3 regions of the Ectothiorhodospira sp. 9100 genome follow, and region 1 is predicted to be linked to each of the others. Evidence: predicted binding sites of a transcription regulator. Region 1 holds the regulator's gene; each other region holds the start of a gene.
The links. Region 1 encodes FliA, which starts transcription of late flagellar genes. Its sites were predicted from a motif close to GCTAAAGTTNNNNNNNNNNCNGCCGATA; they were not measured.
Positions count from the first base shown of each region.

Region 2: a site for FliA is predicted at 1,994-2,021, ahead of LPW29_RS03635 (DUF5610 domain-containing protein). Genes of this name have one in related genera too.
Region 3: a site for FliA is predicted at 2,328-2,355, ahead of LPW29_RS07870 (chemotaxis protein). Genes of this name have one in related genera too.

Region 1 is NZ_JAJNAN010000004.1:55,604-59,814, forward strand. It holds gene LPW29_RS02490 (chemotaxis protein CheA) at 1-857, opposite strand, end outside; gene LPW29_RS02495 (protein phosphatase CheZ) at 965-1,750, opposite strand; gene LPW29_RS02500 (chemotaxis response regulator CheY) at 1,760-2,140, opposite strand; gene LPW29_RS02505 (RNA polymerase sigma factor FliA) at 2,243-2,965, opposite strand; gene LPW29_RS02510 (MinD/ParA family protein) at 2,977-3,867, opposite strand; gene flhF (flagellar biosynthesis protein FlhF) at 3,851-4,211, opposite strand, start outside.
Region 2 is NZ_JAJNAN010000007.1:2,769-6,979, forward strand. It holds gene LPW29_RS03630 (hypothetical protein) at 1-742, opposite strand, end outside; gene LPW29_RS03635 (DUF5610 domain-containing protein) at 818-1,957, opposite strand; gene LPW29_RS03640 (hypothetical protein) at 2,080-2,499, opposite strand; gene LPW29_RS03645 (sodium-dependent bicarbonate transport family permease) at 2,606-3,547, shown strand; gene trpB (tryptophan synthase subunit beta) at 3,588-4,211, opposite strand, start outside.
Region 3 is NZ_JAJNAN010000019.1:29,801-34,011, forward strand. It holds gene flgB (flagellar basal body rod protein FlgB) at 1-198, opposite strand, end outside; gene LPW29_RS07865 (CheR family methyltransferase) at 384-1,217, opposite strand; gene LPW29_RS07870 (chemotaxis protein) at 1,348-2,277, opposite strand; gene flgA (flagellar basal body P-ring formation chaperone FlgA) at 2,494-3,222, shown strand; gene flgM (flagellar biosynthesis anti-sigma factor FlgM) at 3,313-3,624, shown strand; gene LPW29_RS07885 (flagella synthesis protein FlgN) at 3,629-4,111, shown strand.

The DNA of each region.
Region 1 (4,211 bases):
GCCCCGGCCTGATCTGACTGACTGCCCGGCGGTTGCCCGGATTGAGGGCTCTGGCCCTTGCCATGCAACTGATCCAGCAAATTCTCGAATTCGTCCTCGGAGATCAGATCATCCCCGCCCTTGCCAGTCGTCGGCACGGCGGCTGGCCCGTCCGGCTGGCCGCCCTTGCCCTGAAGTTCGTCCAGTAACTGCTCGAACTCTGCGTCCGTGATCTCATCGCTGCCTTGATCAGATCCTTGGGTGGCGGATGCTTTCGGCGGGACACCCCCCCCCGTGGCCGTTCCGGACCCTCCGTTGTCCTTACCTTCCTGCATGGCGTCCAGGAGCGCCTCGAACTCCTCGTCAGTGATATCCCCATCAGCCGCATTTGCGTCCTGCGGGGCTGGCTCCGCCGGGGCAGGTTCTGGCTCGGCGATCACCTCAGGCGCTGCAGCGGCAGGGGGTGACAGATGTGCCGGCTCTTCCCCCTCGGGATAGGTCAGGGGCTCCAGGGCTGCCAGCAGGTGATCAGGTGCCGGTTCGGGCATCTGACCAGCGCGCAACTCATCGAACATCCGATTGAGGACATCCAGCACCTGCAGGATGATATCCATCAGGTTGCTGTCGGCACGTCGCTGTCCCTGGCGCAACAGATTGAATACATCCTCGGCGCGGTGACAGATCTTGACCAGGTTCTCCAGGTTCAGGAACCCCGCGCCGCCCTTGATGGTGTGAAAACTCCGAAAGACGGAGTTCAGCAGATCCTTATCTTCAGGCGTTCGCTCCAACTGCACCAACTGCTCACCGAGGGCGTCCAGGATCTCGCTGGCCTCAATGAGAAAGTCGTTCAGGATTTCGTCGTCGGTGTCCAGAGTCATGCCTTGTTCTCGCGCGTCGTGCGGATGCCCTTCTCACTCCCAGGTTGGCGGCCAACTCCGGGAATTCTGAAATGGGCATACACCCGGGGGTGGGCCCTTGGAACCGTTCAAAAGCCCAGGCTGGAGAGCAGATCGTCCACATCATCCTGCCCGCTGACCACTTCTCCCTTGTCGGAAGTCCCTGAGACCGCCGGTCCGGTCCCGGCACTGGCGGGACCGGTATTGTCACCGGGATCTGCCGACTTCCTGTCACTGTCGGGTTTGGTAAGTCGCTGTCCTGACACCTTGACAAGCCCAACCAGGTTATCCTCCAGATCCTGCACCAGGGTCATGACCCGGCGAATCACCTGACCGGTCAGATCCTGAAAATCCTGGGCCATGAGCACTTCGGACAGCCCCTTGCGCAGCTTCTCCGCATCCCGCTCCGTATCCGCGAGAAAATCGCTCAATTGCTGGCTCACCTGTCTGAATTCCTCAAGGGACATCTCGCGCTGGCGAAAGCGCGCCCATTCCCCACCCAACTCTCCGGCTCGACTGGCCAGCGACTCGGCCACGGGCAGGTTGTCCTCCACTGCATTGAGCGTACGGTGGGCCGCCTGCTCGGTCATGGCCACCACGTAGTTCAGACGCTCCTTGGCATCGGGAATGTCCTGATGAGTGAGTTCAGACAGGCGAGTATCCAGGCGGAAGCTGTTAAGCGCCTCATGCAGATCACGGGTCAGTTTGCCCAGTTCCTGGAACAGCATGCTCTCGTGCATGCGGCCCAGTTCCTCGATCAGATGGCCGGCCTTGTCTTCGTGACCGGCTTCCATCATCTGAACCAGTTCCCGGGCCCGTTCCAGTTGTTCCTTCCTGAACAGGGCCTCTTTGTCACTGTCTTGGCGAGTATCCATGGGGAATGATCAACCGTTTTGCTCGAGGCGTTCGAAGATCCTGTCGATCTTTTCCCGCAGGGTTTCGGCCGTGAACGGCTTGACGATGTAGCCGTTCACGCCCGCCTGGGCCGCCTCCACGATCTGTTCACGCTTGGCTTCCGCGGTCACCATGAGCACCGGCATGTCCTTGATGCGGGGATCCGCCCGGACCGCCCGTAGCAGATCAATACCGGGCATGATGGGCATGTTCCAATCGGTGACCAGAAAATCGAAGTTACCATTTTGCAGCATGGGTAACGCCGTATGTCCGTCATCCGCCTCGGAGGTATTGTTGTACCCAAGATCCCGCAGCAAGTTCTTGATGATGCGACGCATTGTGGAAAAGTCATCCACAATGAGGATCTTCATATTCTTATCCACAAAAACCTCCAGTGATGCGCAAATCGTTAGCTGCGCGTCCACCGCGCAGAATGAATACGTGTTCCAGACTTCGGCAGCCTTGAGGGCGTCTCAGACCCGGACGCCATCCCCTACCCAGTCGCCCATGCGTGCCTTCAGTCGCATCAGTGCCTGACCATGGAGTTGGCAAACCCGGGATTCGCTGACCCCCAACACCTGGCCAATCTCTCGCAGGTTCAATTCCTCGTCATAATACAGGGACAACACGAGTCTTTCCCGTTCCGGCAACTCGCCGATGTTGTCCACCAGGGCCTTCTTGAAATCGGTTCGCGTCAGATCCATCAGGGGATCCGGCCCATCGGAGGTCAGCAGGTTGTCTACCGAGGAGTCCGCATCCCCCAGGTCGTCAAAGCCCAGCACCCGGCTTGAGACTGCATCGCGGAGCATATCCTGGTAGGTGGTCATGTCCACACCGAGCGCCTCCGCAATCTCCGCCGCCGAGGCCTCCCGTCCCTCCCGATTCTCGATCTGACGGATCACCTCGCTGATCCGTCGCGAGTGTCGATGGACGGAACGGGGCGTCCAGTCACTGCGACGGACCTCATCCAGCATGGCGCCGCGAATGCGGATACCGGCATAGGTCTCGAAACTGGCACCCTGGGATGGATCATACTGACGGGCAGCCTCCAGCAGGCCGATAATGCCTGACTGAATCAGATCATCGACCTGAACATTGGAAGGCAGGCGCGCCAGCAGGTGATAGGCAATACGCTTCACCAGGGTGACATGCTCATCCACCAGGGTATTGGGGTCCAACTGTTGGCTGGCATACATGGCAAGACCGCTTATGGCGCTGGCTCCAGGTCACTCTGATCGGTATTGATCAGACGTTCCACGAAAAATTCGATTCCCCCCCGGGCCCCCCGCGGCATGGGCCACTGCTCAATGCGCGAGGGCAAGGCCCTGAAGGATCGGGCAGCCGGTGATGAAGGAAAGGCCTCAACCACGGACTGACGACGTTGCACCGCCTTGCGAAGATAATCGTCGTAAGGAATCGAGCCCACATAGTCGAGCATGACATCGTCGAGAAAACGGTCACAGACGGCGACCAGTTTGCGGAACAGACTCCGCCCCTCGTCTTCCTGCTCATTGCGCACCATGTTGGCCAGGATGCGAAACCGCATCACCCCGTGATCCCGATACAGGACCTTGATCAGTGCATAGGCATCCGTGATGGAAGCCGGTTCATCACAGACCACCACCAACACCTCATGGGCGGCCCGACAGAAACTGGTCACGCTGTCATGGAGACCGGCGGCGGTATCCACCACCAACACATCCAGCGGGTGAGTGAGTTCACTGAAGGCATGGATGATGCCTACATGCTGAGCGCGACCCAGGTCAGCCATATCGGCGATACCCGAAGCTGCCGGCACAATCAGTATACCGTTGGGGCCCTCCACCACCACCTCGTCCAGAGAACAATGTCCCTCCAGTACGTGAGACAGATTCCTCTTGGGCTGCAACCCCAACAGCAGATCCACATTGGCCAGCCCCAGGTCCGCATCCATGAGCATGACGTGCTTGCCTGCACGCGCCATGGCGGCACACAGGTTCACCGATACATTGGTCTTGCCCACCCCCCCCTTGCCGCTGGACACGGCAATCACCCGAACCGGCCGGGACGTATCCCGACGCCCCGAGGCGCTGCTTTGATTCTCACTGGGTGAAGGCATGGGTAAACCTGGCGCTAAGATCGTTGACACTGTCAGGACGCGGGGTCACGGGCGATTGCCGTGCCCGCGACAGGGAACGAGGCCGACGCTCGGAATACCTCTCCGGGGCCTCAAGCGCCGCCGCCGCCATCTGAACCAGCCGCGGGGCACTGGCGGCCAGCAAATCCTCGGGGATCCTCTGGCCTGCACTGATGAAATTAAGCGGCAGCCGGGATGAGATCAGGGCGGACAACACCTCGCCCAGGCTGGCGGCTTCATCCATCTTGGTCAAGATGCAGCCCTGGGGCTGCAACCCGCTGAATCCGCTCAGGGTCTCGTCCACCACTGCCTTTTGCACGTTGGCC
Region 2 (4,211 bases), on a different contig from region 1:
CCACCCGCCAGCGCTGCCACTTGAAGCGTTCATGAAAGTGCGCGGGGGATTGGGACAGGGTCTGTTCCAGGTGTGCCACCGTGGCCAGGAAGCGCTCCTCGGCCTCGCGCGAACGCTCCGGCTCCCGTCGGGACAGCTTCACGGTGGCCTTCCAGCCGCCGGGCATGAGTTGCAGGGGTCGCCAGGCCCAGCCCTGCACCGCCAGCAGGTCACCGGGCAGATGAATATCACCTTGGGGATGCCAGTCCAGGGTCAGCTTGGCCGGCAGACCCGGGACGGTGCGGGCATCAAACTGCAGGCGTCGCCCGCATACGCAGGCCTCACCCAGGGTAAAGCGCCGCCTCCAGCCCGGCTCGGCATTGGGTGCAGGGCGACGATACTCCAGGGCGTAACTGAGGGCCGCCAGCGTACCGGCCTGGTGCCGAAAGTGGTCAACTAGCGGCACACGGGCGCACTGGGCGTACACCGAGGCCGCGTCTTCACCGATGACCTCCAGCGTGGCGCTCAGGCCCGACGCATCGGTCAGTGTGCGCCGCAGACAGAAGCGGCCACGGGCCGGGTTTTCCAGTTGCAGGTGTTCGGTGAGCGAGAGGCTCGAAGGATCTTCGGGGTGGTCATGGGTGCGGGGCTCGAACACCACGCACCGGTTCTGGCGATCGGTGGCCGCCAGATCCACCCGCCAATCGTCGCGGGCGAAGGGGCCAACCAGGGTGAGGATTTCGTGATGGGTCAGCGGGGTCACCGGGCCTCCAGTGGTGGTTACCTGGAATTATGACCGTGAAGTGACCCGAATATTCCCCGCCGTGTGTACCCGATGCTACTGCCGCACTGTATCCAGCAACCGCGCCATGTTCTCCTGGAATCGCTGTTGTTGCTCGGTGTCGGCTTCCTTGAAGCGGGTATCCTGCTCCACCAGTGTCTTCATGATCAGCCCGCCATCGTCCATGGGATTGGCCAGGAACTGCAGCGACGGCTGGTTGAAACGCTCCTGCATGGCCTCCATCAGCTGCCCCAGACGTCGCCCCGGCATGGAGCGTTCCGGGGATTCCATCTGCTGGGTCTGCTCATAGCTCTGGGCCATACGGTAGGTCTCGGTGCGGGTCATGTTCAGATCCATGGACTGCAACTGGCTGGTGTCGAAGCGAAGATCCGGCAGCATCTCGAAGGCCTGTTGCACATCGCCATTGAAGAACTGATCCGCCAACTGCCCCACATCACGCACCAGGTCCTCCACGGCCCGGAGTTCATCCGGGTTCAGGTCGCCCTGGATCGAGAAGCTGTAGCCGCTTTGCTCGGTTCGGCTGACATCCAGCCACCCCCGTGAATCCCCGCCCTCCATTCGGGCCTCGGCCTGGACACGGGTGTCCTGGGCACTCTGGAACTGGATGCTCACCTGGGCGCCCGATTGCGTGGTGATGTTGAGTTCCAGGCTCTCGGCGCGCTGATAGCGTTCCATCATGGACAGGCGGGTCATGCCAGCCAGATCACGATCCTGGGGGTCGAGCGCGAGGTTCTTCAGAGCCGCGAAGGTCAGCGCCTCGGTCTCATCCACGTCCGCCTTGATCTTTCCATCGAGCAGATTGAGACCACCCAGGATCTCACGGGCCTCCTTGAAGCCCTGCTCGACACCGCGTGTGGCCTGCTCCTTCAGCGTTTGCAGTTGCTCTTCACTGGCGCCTCGAGCTCGGGCATTGGCCAGCCCCATCTCCACAAAGCCAGCGATGCGCTCGGCCACCTTTTCGGGAGTGAAGTCATTGGCATCCAGACGCTTCATGCCTCCCAGGCTTTGCCCGGGGATCTGCTTGGCCAGGTTCTGCAGAATCTTGTTCTGCAATGCATTCAGGCTACGAGCGGAGCCATTGTCACTCGAAGCGATGCCTTGTCCCGCACCCTTGGCACCAGGACGGAAATCGGGGGTCTTGAGTGAGACCGGGAAGACACTGTGATCGATAGCCACGGCGACACACTCCTGCACTGGGGGGTATGGACGTGGTATCGGCAGCCGGGAGGGATTCTTTAGGGTGATCTGCGCCCTTAGCCGCGCACCAGGTCACCGGCCCGCGACATTGACTGAACAGATCAGCGCAGGACGCGGGCGCGCTCCCGCTGGCACGTCCTCGCAAAGTCATCAAATTGCTCACAGCGGGTGTGTACGAATACATGCTGATCCGCGTGATAATCACAGCGCGTCTCAAAATTGCAGGTATTTGAAAAGTCATCCCAGTGCTGGCATTCCTCGACACACTCCTGCCCACCGACCCGGTGGATGCGTCGTTCAAATAGGCAGGCGTTATCAAAGTCGTCCCAGAACTGGCATTCCGTGATCACGATGGGACGCACACTGGATGGGGGGGGACCACACCAGACACGCACATCACCGCGCTGCCAGGACTCCCCCTCTTGAAGAATGACGGTCTGGGCCTGAGATGAGGCCACCACCCCAAAACTCAACGCTGCCGCAAGCAGCGGAATGATCGTGATGCGCAAGGAAGGTTTCATGGCCAGAGAGTGCCACCCGGTCGGGAAGGACTCAAGCCCCAGCACTGGCATCTAGCGGCCATTGGCCTCAAAATTCGCATCCCCTGAAGCTATCGCACCAACAACCATGCCAGATATTGTCGTCATGTTTTTCCTGCTTGGCCTGGTGGCCGGCTTGCTGAAATCCGATCTGACCATTCCCAAGGCCGCCTTCGACACCCTCAGCTTGCTGCTGATGCTGACGATCGGCCTCAAGGGAGGGATGGCGCTGCATGGCAATATCAGCCTCTCGGTCATTCAGGATCTGCTCGCCGTGGCCGCGCTGGGAGCGCTGATCCCGCTGATGCTGATGCCCTTGTTGATGCGTGTCATCTGCCTGTCGGCGGCCGACAGCGCCAGCATGGCTGCCCATTATGGTTCCGTGAGCGCAGGCACTTTCGCCGTCGCCCTGGCCTTCGCAGAGGGGCTGAAGCTGCCTGTTAGCGCCGAAGTCACCCTCTATCTGGTGATGATGGAATTGCCAGCCATCATGGTGGCCATCTTCCTTTATCGCCGCTACGGCGGTGCCAGCACGAGCGTCGGCATGCCCGGGCTGTGGCATGAAACCCTGACAAACCGGGGTGTCATTCTTCTGGTGGGCGGAGTCATCATCGGCCTGCTCTACGGACCCCAGGAAGGGGCGGCAGTCACCGACCTGCTCACCAACTCCTTTAAGGTAGTACTGGCTCTGTTCCTTCTGGAGATGGGCCTGACGGCAGCCGAGACCCTACGTCCTGTGCCCTGGCATCATTGGAGACTGCTGTGCTTTGCCGTCTGTGCCCCATTCTTGCTGGCGGGCGTGGGCCTGACCACGGGGCTGCTGCTAGGTCTGCCTGCAGGCTCTCTGCTCATCCTCACTGCGCTGACCGCCAGCGCCTCCTATATTGCCGCGCCAGCGGCCATTCGCGCCACCATCCCCAAGGCCAATATCGGTCTGGCCATGCTGGCCGCCCTGGGACTCACCTTCCCGGTGAATGTCCTCGTGGGCATCCCCCTGTATTACCAGTGGGTGCAGTGGGTGGGCAGGTGAGCGTTTTCATGGCACCCCCACAGAGGGGATCAGGAAGAGCTCAAAGCCCCAGCCTTTCAGCCACGAAGTCCGCGTCCTTGTCGCCGCGACCGGACAGGTTGATCAGGATGCGCGTGCCCGGCTTGGCCGCGCGTGCCGCCTGCATGGCCCAGGCCAGTGCATGAGAGGATTCCAGTGCGGGGATGATGCCCTCAAAACGGGAAAGATCCATGAAGGCCTTCAGACAGGCCTCGTCATCCATCGCATGGTACTCGGCGCGACCGATATCCTTCAGATAGCTGTGCTGAGGGCCCACGGAAGGGTAATCCAGGCCAGAGGCGATGGAATATACCGGCTGGGGCTGGCCTTCATCATCTTGCAGCATGTAGGAGTGGAAACCGTGCATGGTGCCGGGCTTGCCATAGGTCAATGTGGCGGCATGCTCGCCCAGACCCAGACCACGACCTGAGGGCTCCACACCCACCATCTTCACTTCCAGGTCGTGCAGGAAGGCCGTAAACAGACCCAAGGCGTTGGAGCCGCCCCCCACACAGGCCACCACGTAATCAGGCAGTTCGCCCTTCATGGCAAGAAACTGCTCGCGTGCCTCGCGCCCCACCACGGACTGGAAGTCACGCACCATCATGGGGAAGGGATGGGGGCCAACCACGGAGCCGATGGCATA
Region 3 (4,211 bases), on a different contig from region 1:
GGATGCATGGGTTCGACGCATGGACAACTGGTCCGGTTGATGCTGCTGTTTGAGCACCTGCCGGAAATCCAGGTCGCGGGCCTTGTAATTGGGGGTGTCAGCGTTGGCGATATTGGACGCGAGCAGCTCCATGCGCTTGGAACGCACCTGCAGCGCTGCATCGTGAATACCCAGGGCGTTGTCAAATGAGAGCGGCATGATCTTCGACCTCAAGAAAATCTCTTGTCAGTCGAAATGCAAACAGCATGCCATGCGCCGAATAAGCGCTTTTTCAATCACTTGGAGAGGAGGTTAAACCAGGAAGAGCGGGCAATCCGGCAAGAAACCGCCGGAGGAGACCAGGGCACGATGAGGAAAGTCGAAAGTTTGACGCCGCGGAACAGTTACTTCTTGAGGCGGTAGACCACGCCCGGGCTGCAGCGCACCATCTCGAAGGCGTCGGAATAATTGGCCATGGACTCAGAGGCCCCCAGGAAGAGGTAGCCGCCCGGATTAAGGATCTGGGAGATGCGCTTGAGAATGGTCCGCTTGGACTCGAGAGAGAAGTAGATCAACACGTTACGACAGAAGACGATATCGAATCGCCCCATGGCATTGTAGTTGTCCAGGAGATTGAATTCCCGGTAACTGACACGGGCCTTGATCTCCGGCTTCACTTCCCAACGGTCGCCCTTCTGGATGAAGAACCGATTGCGCCGATCCAGCGACAGCCCCCGGGCCACGGCCAGGGAGTCGTAGCTGCCTTCCCTGGCTTCGCGCAGCACGGCACCAGAGATATCCGTGCCAAGGATCTGCACATCCCTGAGGCTGCCGGCTCGCGATTGCAGATATTCGCTGGTGGCCATGCTGATGGAATAGGGTTCCTGGCCGGAGGAACAGGCAGCGCACCAGATGCGCACCGTGGAACCGGGGGATTTTTTGGCCAGTTCCGGATAGATCTGATTCTTGAGGATCTCGAAGGGGAAGACATCCCGAAACCAGTAGGTCTCGTTCGTGGTCATGGCTTCGATCACCCGTTCACGCAGACCGGAGCGGCCACCGCGCTTGAGCAGTTTGAGCAACTCGCTGACCGAAGCAACGGAGAATTCCTTCATCAGCCGGGACAGCCGGCTGGTCACCAAGTAGTGCTTGTTATCTCCCAGCACAAGACCGCAGGACCGCTCAAGAAAGATCTTGAAGTCCTCGTAATCCTGGGGTTCGATCGGGCCTGATGACAATGTTTTGGTGCTTCCCGGTTAATGGATTGTGCCTGCCTCCGGTGATGAACCGGAAAACGCAGTATACCCGCAAATGGCCCCGCGGGCGGCAACGAGTTGCCGCCGATGGCAGCCCCCTGCCCTGTGTCCGTTACTGCCCGACCTCTTCGGGCTGCAGGTGGCCCAGCACGGCCTCAGCCAGCTCATCGGGACTGAACTTCGGCAAAAATCGGTCCGCCCCTGCCTGACGCACCATGGCCTCGTTAAAGGTACCACTCAAGGAAGAATGTAACAGGATGTACAGGCCAGACAAATCCGTTGTCTGGCGGATCTCGGAAGAAAGCGTGTATCCATCCATGACGGGCATCTCGATATCCGAGATCACCATGCCGATCTGTTCATCAATAGGGCCTTGCTGAGCCATTTCCTTGAGCTTGGTGAGCGCTTGCTGACCATCATTGGCCACGATGGCCTCAACACCGATCTGGGCGAGCGCGCGGACGATCTGCTTGCGGGCCACCGAGGAGTCATCCGCCACCAGGGCCCGGCGTACCCGCCCGCCCTCGCGGATGGCCCGGGACAGGGCCTCATCCACATCCTTGGAGGGACCGGTCACCATTTCCAGCACCTTTTCCACATCGATGATTTCCACCAGCCGATCCTCCACCTGAGTGACGGCCGTCAAAAAGCTGTCCTTGTGAGTGCCCCGAGGGGGCGGGCGGATCTGATCCCAGTTGAGATTGATGATGCGATCCACCGAGGCCACGAGCAAACCCTGCACCGAGCGGTTGAACTCGGTGAGGATGACGAAGGCCTTTTGCTCGTGTTCCGGTGCTGCCATACCGATGGCCTGGGCCAGGTCCACCACCGAGACGGTTTGCCCACGCAAGGTGGCCACACCGCGCACCACGGAGTGGGCGCTGGGCATGCGATTCAGTGGTGGGCAGGCGATCACCTCGCGCACCTTGAAGACGTTGATGGCAAACATCTGTCGCGTACCCAGAGAAAACAGCAACAGCTCGAGGCGGTTCTGCCCGACCATCTGGGTACGCCGATTCACACCATCCAACAAGTCGCTCATGGGCCCCTCCTGCGGAACACCCGGGGATAAACATGGCCAATCTACCGGGTTATCGGCGGTTCGGGGCAATCCTTGATGCCTGATCTGGCATTGGGATTGCATCCCTTCACACCAACAGCCCCCGGTGCCGGAATCCCGGCAACGAATGCGCGGAGTACGATTATGAACCAAGTCAGACATGCCTGTCTCATGCACCCGCCCCATGGATCCCGCGTCATGCGTAAACGTCGTGGATGGAGCAGATCCGTCCTGGCGTGCCTGACCCTGTGCCTACTGGTACTGCCACCCACAACCCTGGCCTCGGAGGTGGAACCTCATGCCAATATTCTCAACGCCGCCCGGGAATTTCTCACCGAACAGGCCCGGCAACATCACGGCGACGATCTGGAGGTCCGCGTAGTCCCGGGAAGACTGGATCCGAGACTGCGACTGCGGGCCTGCGGCGCCCCCCTGGAGGCCGATCTTCCGCCCGGAGGACGCATGGTGGGCAACACCACCGTGGGGGTCCGCTGCCCAGGCCCCTCGCCCTGGAACCTGTATGTACCCATGCAGGTGAACGTGAGCGGCGAGGTCGTGGTGCTCGACCGTTCCCTGCCTCGCAGGGCTGTACTATCCTCAACTGACATACGTCTGGAACGCAAGGCACTCGATGGCCTGCACAGCGGCTATCTTGTAGACCCGGAACGCGCCAATCACATGGTGCTGCGTCGCGCCCTGCGCGGTGGTACCGTGCTCACGCCCCACATGGTGGAGCCGCAGCGGCTGGTGCATCGCGGCGAGCGGGTCACCCTGTTATCAGAGAACGCTGCGATCAGCGTGCGCATGGCGGGCGAGGCCATGGCTGACGGCGCCTACGGGGACCGGGTACGGGTACGCAATCTGTCATCCCGACGCGTCGTGGAGGGGCGCGTACTCTCCGCCGGCGTGGTGGGTGTTAATATGTGACGCCCGACACATAATGCGGGTTAAAGAATTCCCAGGACGAGCCGATAAAAGGACCATCAGAGGCGGTATTTGTATGTGCGAGGAACGGATATGTCCATCGAAGTCAAGAATCTAAGCCAGCCGCAGGCGCGGGGTGCCAGTGACAGTCGTGGCACCACCGAGAGCGCTCGTGGCGGCAAAGGGGCCGGTCAGACCCCGAGCCCGGCCGACAATACGGCCGACAAGATCACGCTCACCGGGGCAGCGAGACGCCTCAGCGACCTGGAGCAGACCGCGGCTTCCCAGCCCCAGGTGGACGAAAAACGCGTCGCCGAACTGCGTCAGGCCATCCAGGATGGGAGTTATCAGGTGAATGCCCAGGACGTGGCGGAAGGGCTCATGAAATCGGAAAATCTGTTCTGATCACATGAACCCCACCCCCTTCCCCGAACACCTGGACCAGATCCTCAGCCAGTCCGTGCGTGAGGCCACCAGCCTGGAATCCGCCCTGCAGCGTGAGGGCGCAGCCCTGGCATCCCGCGACCTGGACGAACTGAACGCTGCCGTGGCCGATAAACAGGTCCGCGTGCAAGCACTGGAAGCGCTGACCCGTCAACAAACGGAATTGCTGCAACGGGAAGGTTATGAGACCAACGCGCATGGCATGGACCGAGTGCTGCGCGACTGGGACGAAGACGGTGTACTGCGTCCCGTCTGGGAGCGCCTGGTGGAAGTCATGTCTCACTGCCATCGCCTGAATCAGGTCAATGGCGGTGTGGTGGAAACCAGCCGACGCCGGGTGGACCAGGCGCTGCATATCCTGCGCGGAGAGGAAGCCCGCACCGAACTCTACGACCCCCACGGCCGCGCCTTCTCGGCCAGTTCCTCCCGCCCGATCACCAAAGCCTGATCCCGCACATCATCCGGCGGCGATTCCCAGCCGCCATGTATCTCACGCTGTGCTAACCTTATATTGATGGGTTTAGTCAAACCCGTAGGCACACCTGCCC